Regions from separate parts of the Bacteroides sp. BFG-637 genome, predicted to be linked through region 2. Evidence: riboswitches for the same ligand, from Rfam matches in the RefSeq annotation. Region 2 holds a riboswitch; the other holds the start of a gene.
The links. A riboswitch is a leader RNA that binds a small molecule or an ion and turns the genes downstream of it on or off. The one in region 2 is predicted to bind thiamine pyrophosphate.

Region 1: it holds a riboswitch for thiamine pyrophosphate, as region 2 does, so the genes downstream of both, NXX38_RS01700 (TonB-dependent receptor) here and thiS (sulfur carrier protein ThiS) in region 2, are expected to answer to the same signal.

What each region holds. Positions count from the first base shown of each region.
Region 1 is NZ_JANUPD010000002.1:387,174-390,857, forward strand. Features, by position in the region: gene NXX38_RS01685 (O-acetylhomoserine aminocarboxypropyltransferase/cysteine synthase family protein) at 1-1,031, shown strand, start outside; gene NXX38_RS01690 (hypothetical protein) at 1,099-1,338, shown strand; gene NXX38_RS01695 (mechanosensitive ion channel family protein) at 1,442-2,350, opposite strand; TPP riboswitch at 2,480-2,576, shown strand; partial or broken gene NXX38_RS01700 (TonB-dependent receptor) at 2,577-3,684, shown strand, end outside.
Region 2 is NZ_JANUPD010000002.1:5,207,114-5,210,797, forward strand. Features, by position in the region: gene NXX38_RS20380 (HAMP domain-containing sensor histidine kinase) at 1-1,180, shown strand, start outside; TPP riboswitch at 1,236-1,329, shown strand; gene thiS (sulfur carrier protein ThiS) at 1,391-1,591, shown strand; gene NXX38_RS20390 (thiamine phosphate synthase) at 1,596-2,252, shown strand; gene NXX38_RS20395 (thiazole synthase) at 2,374-3,147, shown strand; gene thiC (phosphomethylpyrimidine synthase ThiC) at 3,161-3,684, shown strand, end outside.

The DNA of each region.
Region 1 (3,684 bases), 4.8 Mb from region 2:
CTTCGGGTGCTGCTGCCATCACTTATGCTTTCGAGAATATCACTCGTGCAGGCGATCATATTGTAGCAGCCAAAACGATTTATGGAGGAAGCTATAACTTACTGGCTCATACCTTACCCAGCTATGGCATCACAACCACATTCGTCGATCCCAGTGATTTATCGAACTTTGAAAAAGCCATTCAGGAAAATACGAAAGCCGTATTTATCGAGACGCTGGGAAATCCGAACTCAAATATCATTGATATAGAGGCAGTAGCTGAAATAGCTCATCGCCACAAAATTCCTTTGATTATTGACAACACATTCGGTACTCCGTATTTAATCCGCCCTATCGAACACGGAGCAGATATCGTTGTACATTCCGCAACAAAGTTCATTGGCGGACACGGTTCCTCATTAGGAGGAGTCATTGTAGATTCAGGCAAATTCGACTGGGTGGCTTCCGGCAAATTCCCACAACTGACCGAACCCGATCCAAGCTATCACGGAGTACGTTTTGTTGATGCGGCAGGTCCGGCTGCCTATGCCATCCGCATCCGGGCTATTTTGCTACGCGACACAGGTGCTACCATCAGTCCATTCAATGCTTTTATCCTGTTACAAGGATTGGAAACTCTTTCCTTGCGCGTAGAACGTCATGTAGAAAATGCGTTGAAGGTAGTGAATTTCTTAAACAATCACCCGAAAGTGAAGAAAGTGAACCATCCGTCATTATCCGATCATCCCGATCATGCGCTGTATCAGCGTTATTTTCCGAACGGCGCCGGTTCTATTTTCACTTTCGAAGTCAAAGGCGGACAAGAAGAAGCACACCGCTTCATCGACAGCCTGGAGATTTTCTCCCTGCTTGCCAATGTTGCCGATGTGAAATCATTGGTGATCCACCCGGCAAGCACTACCCACTCACAGCTCAATGCACAGGAACTCGCCGAACAAGAGATTTATCCGGGCACTGTACGTTTATCAATTGGAACGGAACATATTGATGACCTGATTGCGGATTTGGATCAGGCGCTTGCCAAAATCTAACATTCAATCATTGAACTTTCCATGACTGCAAGATGTTATACCTATATAACATTAAAACATTGCAGTCATGGAAAAATATTTAATACACAGCAACGAACTGCATCTGATAGACGCAGAGAAAATCCATCAAGCCGTAGAAAAGATGGTGGAATCACTCGATTTAGCCGCAGGATCAACCACTAACTTCGATCTCTATCAGGTTGTGGAAAACTACTTTAAAGATCTCGAGAAAAGGAGAAAAATCAATCATGTACTGGGAATCAAAGAAGATAGATATGAATTAGCCGAAGATTTCGGTATAAAATAAAAAAAGAGATTTATTCAATCACGCCAGACAAGTTTTCCAAAAAATAAGGGAGTTGCACGTTAAGTACAACTCCCTTATTTTTTGAATTATCAGAGTATAACAATCAATTTCCCTGATGCACAGTAAGCTGTGGGAAAGGGAAGTTGATACCTTTTTCATTGAAGGTTTCGTAAATTGCTTTATTTGTATCGAAATAGACACCCCAGTAATCTCCGCTGTTTACCCAGACACGTGCCACTACATTCACACTGCTGGCATCCAAGGCATGAAGAGCTATAAACGGAGCTGGTTCATTCAGGATACGTTTATCGGCGGCCAGAATATCACGAACTATCTGATGAACTTTATTGTAATCTTCCCCATAATCTATACCAATAATCCATTCTACACGGCGGGTTTCCTGATGACTGTAATTGGTCACTACTCCACTGCTCAATGAACCATTTGGGATATAAATCAATTTATTATCCGCAGTCGTAAGGATGGTGTGAAATATCTGGATTTCTTTTACCGTACCGGATGAACCTTGCTGTGTTTCTATCCAGTCACCCACTTTATAAGGTTTGAACAAAAGAATAACCAATCCTCCGGCAAAGTTCTGCAAATTGCCGGACAAAGCCATACCGATAGCCACACCGGCAGAAGCCAGTAAAGCTGCGAACGAAGTAGTTTCAACTCCCAGGGCGCCGACAACAGAAATAATCAAAAGGATCGTCAACAGGATATTTACCAGACTTTTAACGAAAGTTTTGATACTTACATCCACTTTTCGTTTATCCATCAGACGTCTTATAAACTTATTAAGTAGCGAAATCAAAAAACGTCCGACGATGAAGACAATGACCGCAATCAGTATACGTTCTCCGGCACGAATACCAAAATCTATCAGTTGTTGAGTAATTAGCGAAAGCTTATCCAATCCGTCGGCATTGGCAATCGCCTCTTTCATTAATTCATCTGCGGCCACTTGCACAGAATCCGCAGCTTGTGTTGCTTGAAGTAAGAGTAGCATAATTAAATTATATATTAAATGAATAAACTGTTGTATTGGTATTTCAACAATCTACAAAGTTATATTGTTTTTAGTAAATCTAAAAGTTTTTTTTGCTTTCCTCCTTCAAAAGCCGTATTTTTGCAGTCGATTCACTGGTAGGGGTGCCTTAACATGACGGGCTGAGAACATACCCATAGAATCTGATCCGGGTAATGCCGGCGTAGAGAACTAATTAGTAAGCAAAATGAAAAGAATTGTATGGATGGCCGTCGCCTTATCGGGCGCAGGCATCACTGTTCATGCACAGACGAGTGCAAAGGACAGTATGAGAGTAGTAAACCTGCAAGAGGTGCAGGTAGTATCCACACGTGCCACAGCCAAAACTCCCGTGGCATTCACCAATATAGATAAAGCAGCACTCAAAAAGGTAAACTTCGGACAGGATATCCCCTATCTGCTAAGTATGACTCCTTCCACACTGACCACGTCAGATGCAGGAGCCGGTATTGGCTATACAACGCTTCGCGTACGTGGAACCGACGGCACACGAATCAACATCACGGTAAACGGCATACCGATGAACGATGCCGAAAGCCATAACCTGTTCTGGGTGAATATGCCCGACTTTTCTTCTTCCGTAAAAGATATGCAGGTGCAGCGCGGAGCAGGTACATCAACAAATGGAGCAGGTGCTTTCGGAGCCAGTGTCAATATGCAAACCGAAGGTGCATCTATGAAACCATACGCCGAATTCAATGGTTCATACGGTTCGTTCAACACGCACAAGGAAACAGTGAAAGTGGGAACCGGCTTACTCAATAACCACTGGACGTTTGATGCCCGCCTTTCCAATATCGGTACGGACGGATACATAGACCGTGCTTCGGTGGACTTGAACTCTTACTACCTGCAAGGAGGTTATTTTGCAGAAAACACCTCTGTGAAACTGATTGCATTTGCCGGAAAAGAAAAGACATATCATGCTTGGGGATACGCAACAAAAGAGCAAATGGAAGAATTTGGCAGACGCTACAATCCTTGCGGGGAAATGTACACCGACGCCAACGGCAAAAACATTATTACGACGACCAAACAGATAATTACTTGCAAAAGAATTATCAACTTCTCTTCAACCATACTTTCTCAACGGATTGGAATCTAAACGTTGCCTTACATTATACTAAAGGTGACGGTTATTACGAAGAGTATAAAGATGACAGATACCTGATAGAATATGGTTTAAAGCCATTTACAATAGATGGAACCGAAATAGCTAAAAGCGATCTAGTCCGTCAAAAGAAGATGGACAACAAATTTGGCGGTGGTGTTTTTTCCCTCAATTACGCAACCAA
Region 2 (3,684 bases):
TTTCTCCAAAGCCAATCCTCTCCTGCCTGTGTTCAGTATGACTTCCACTGCCATTGGTTACTGGGCTATCGGAGGATATGTCCCGCAATATGAAGGAGTGGGAAAAAGCATGGGAGAATATGCTTACCGTTTTTTAGACCAGAAGGAAACTGATATCAGCAGTATCAATATCTTGCCCAACAGATATAAATTTGATGCGAAGAAACTAAAAGAATGGGGATTTGAAGACAAGAAGTTACCTGTCAACTCAATGGTCATCAATCAGCCCATCCCGTTCTTTGTAGCTTACAAGACAGAAGTGCAGTTCATCCTGATCATATTTCTCGTATTAGTAGGAAGCCTGATGATTTCCTTGTATTACTATTACCGGACTAGAATCCTGAAGAACCACCTTGAAAAAACGACGAAACAATTACGGGAAGATAAAAAGAAGCTGGAAGAGTCTGAAGTTGAATTACGTGACGCCAAGGAACGTGCCGAAGAAGCCAATCAGTTGAAAAGTGCCTTTGTTTCGAATATGAGCCACGAGATACGGACACCTTTAAATGCCATTGTCGGTTTCTCCAGCCTGATTATCGGCTCTGTTGAGCAAAATAAGGAACTGAAAGAATACGCAGATATTGTCCAGACCAATTCTAATTTACTGCTACAATTGATTAGTGACGTACTGGATATATCACGTCTGGAATCAGGGAAACTGCAATTCAATTATGAATGGTGTGAGCTGGTGAACCATTGCCAGAATATGATTACCCTGACCAACCGGAACAAGACAATGGATGTAGACATCAAACTTCAAATGCCTAAAGAACCCTATAAGCTCTACACAGACCCGTTACGCCTGCAACAGATTATTATCAATCTACTGAATAATGCTCTGAAATTCACTCCCGCCGGAGGAAGTATCACGCTGGATTATAAAGTGGATGAGGAAAAGCAATGTATGCTGTTCTCCGTGACTGATACCGGCACAGGAATCCCCGAAGACAAGCAGGAACTCGTATTCCAACGTTTCGAAAAGCTGAATGAATTCATGCAGGGTACGGGATTGGGACTGGCCATCTGCAAACTGACCATCCAATATATGGGAGGTGATATCTGGATTGACAAAAGCTATAAGAATGGTGCCCGGTTTATCTTTTCCCATCCCATCAAAAAACAAAAATCAACAGAAAAATGAAAAAAAATCGGATGATTTAGTGTTTTTCTGTTTCTTTTTCGCTTACTTTGCCCCTGTAAAGACAAAGGGGTGCCCCTCGAGGGGCTGAGATTATACCCTAGGAACCTGATGCAGTTAGTACTGACGTAGGGATTGTGTTTCTTCGTTATCGCCTTTCCATTCAAGCACGCTCTTTGTATTTACTTTCAATTTATTTATTCTGATAGGACAATGAAAGTACAAGTGAACAACAAAGAGGTGGAAATTATTCCTGATTCTACCCTTACACAACTGACAGCACAGCTCGAACTTCCTGTTCAAGGCATTGCTATCGCCGTAAACAACAAAATGATTCCCCGTACCGAATGGGAAGGTTTCATATTGCATGAGAACGACAACCTGGTGATTATCAAAGCTGCTTGCGGAGGATAAGGGAATGGTCAGTCTACAATTTATCACGCATCAGACCGAACGGTATTCGTACCTCGAATCGGCACGTATGGCACTCGAAGGAGGGTGCAAATGGATCCAGCTACGCATGAAAGACGCTTCTCCCGAAGAAGTGGAGGCAGTAGCCTTGCAACTGAAACCGCTCTGCAAAGAACACGAAGCGATCTTGATTCTGGACGACCACGTCGAACTGGCGCAAAAGCTGGAAGTGGACGGTGTGCATCTGGGTAAAAAAGATATGCCTATCGACCAAGCTCGCCAGATACTTGGAGAAGCCTTCATTATCGGCGGCACCGCAAATACATTCGAAGATGTCGTACAGCACTACCGTGCCGGAGCCGATTATCTCGGCATCGGTCCTTTCCGGTTTACCACCACTAAAAAGAATTTAAGCCCTGTACTGGGATTGGAAGGTTATTCCTCCATCCTTTCACAGATGAAAAAGGCGAATATCGAAATCCCCGTAGTAGCGATTGGAGGAATCACTTATGAGGATATCCCTGCCATACTTCATACAGGAGTCAACGGGATAGCCCTGTCGGGAACCATTCTCGGAGCGGACAATCCGGTAGAAGAGACACGTAGAATCATTGATTCACCACAGAGTACACAGAGTTTTTCGTTCTTTCCTAAAACAGAATGATAAACACATATACTCTGTGTAACTCCATAATGAATAAGAAATCATCAGACCTCCGTGTCCTCTGCGTCCTCTGTGGTGAACTCATAAATTAGCATTTAAATAATCAACTAAAATACATAAAATGGAAAAGTTAGTAATTGCGGGACGCGAATTTAACTCCCGTCTTTTCCTGGGAACAGGAAAATTCAATTCCAATGAAGTAATGGAACAAGCTATTCTGGCTTCAGGCACGGAAATGGTTACTGTTGCCATGAAACGAATCGACATGGACAACAAAGAGGATGACATGCTGAAACATATTATCCATCCGAATATTCAGCTATTGCCCAATACTTCCGGTGTACGTAATGCAGAAGAGGCTGTTTTTGCCGCACAGTTGGCTCGCGAAGCCTTTGGAACAAACTGGTTGAAACTGGAAATTCACCCGGACCCGCGTTATCTGCTCCCTGACTCTATCGAGACACTGAAAGCTACGGAAGAACTGGTAAAACTAGGTTTTATCGTGTTGCCTTATTGTCAGGCTGACCCCGTACTCTGCAAACGTCTGGAAGAGGCGGGCGCAGCTACCGTTATGCCACTCGGTGCACCAATCGGTACTAATAAAGGATTGCAGACCAAAGAATTCCTGCAAATCATAATCGAACAGGCAGGTATCCCGGTGGTCGTAGATGCGGGTATCGGTGCACCCAGTCATGCTGCCGAAGCAATGGAACTGGGAGCTTCCGCTGTATTAGTAAATACTGCAATAGCCGTTGCCGGAAATCCGGTAGAAATGGCAAAAGCATTCAAAGCGGCTACAGAAGCCGGAAGACAGGCTTACGAAGCAGGATTAGGATTACAAGCCGTAGACTTCGTGGCAGAAGCAAGTTCACCTCTAACGGCTTTTCTTGATTAAAAACGAATAAACTATGGAACAAAAAATAAAATTTCCCCGCTCACAGAAAGTCTATTTACCCGGTAAACTTTATCCGAATATCCGTGTAGCCATGCGGAAAGTGGAACAAGTGCCCAGTGTCAGCTTTGAAGGCGAAGAAAAGATAGCAACACCCAATCCGGAGATATATGTATATGATACTAGCGGACCGTTCAGCGATGCAAATATGAGCATCGATCTTAAAAAAGGGCTGCCCCGTATGCGCGAAGAATGGATTGTGAGTCGTGGCGATGTGGAACAACTCCCTGAAATCACTTCGGAATACGGACGTATGAGAAGGGATGATAAAAGTCTCGATCACTTACGCTTCGAGCACATCGCCCTGCCCTATCGCGCTAAAAAAGGAGAGGCAATCACTCAAATGGCATATGCCAAAAGAGGGATGATCACTCCTGAAATGGAATATGTAGCGATCCGCGAAAACATGAATTGCGAGGAACTGGGAATTAACACTCATATTACTCCTGAATTTGTCCGTCAGGAGATTGCAGAGGGACG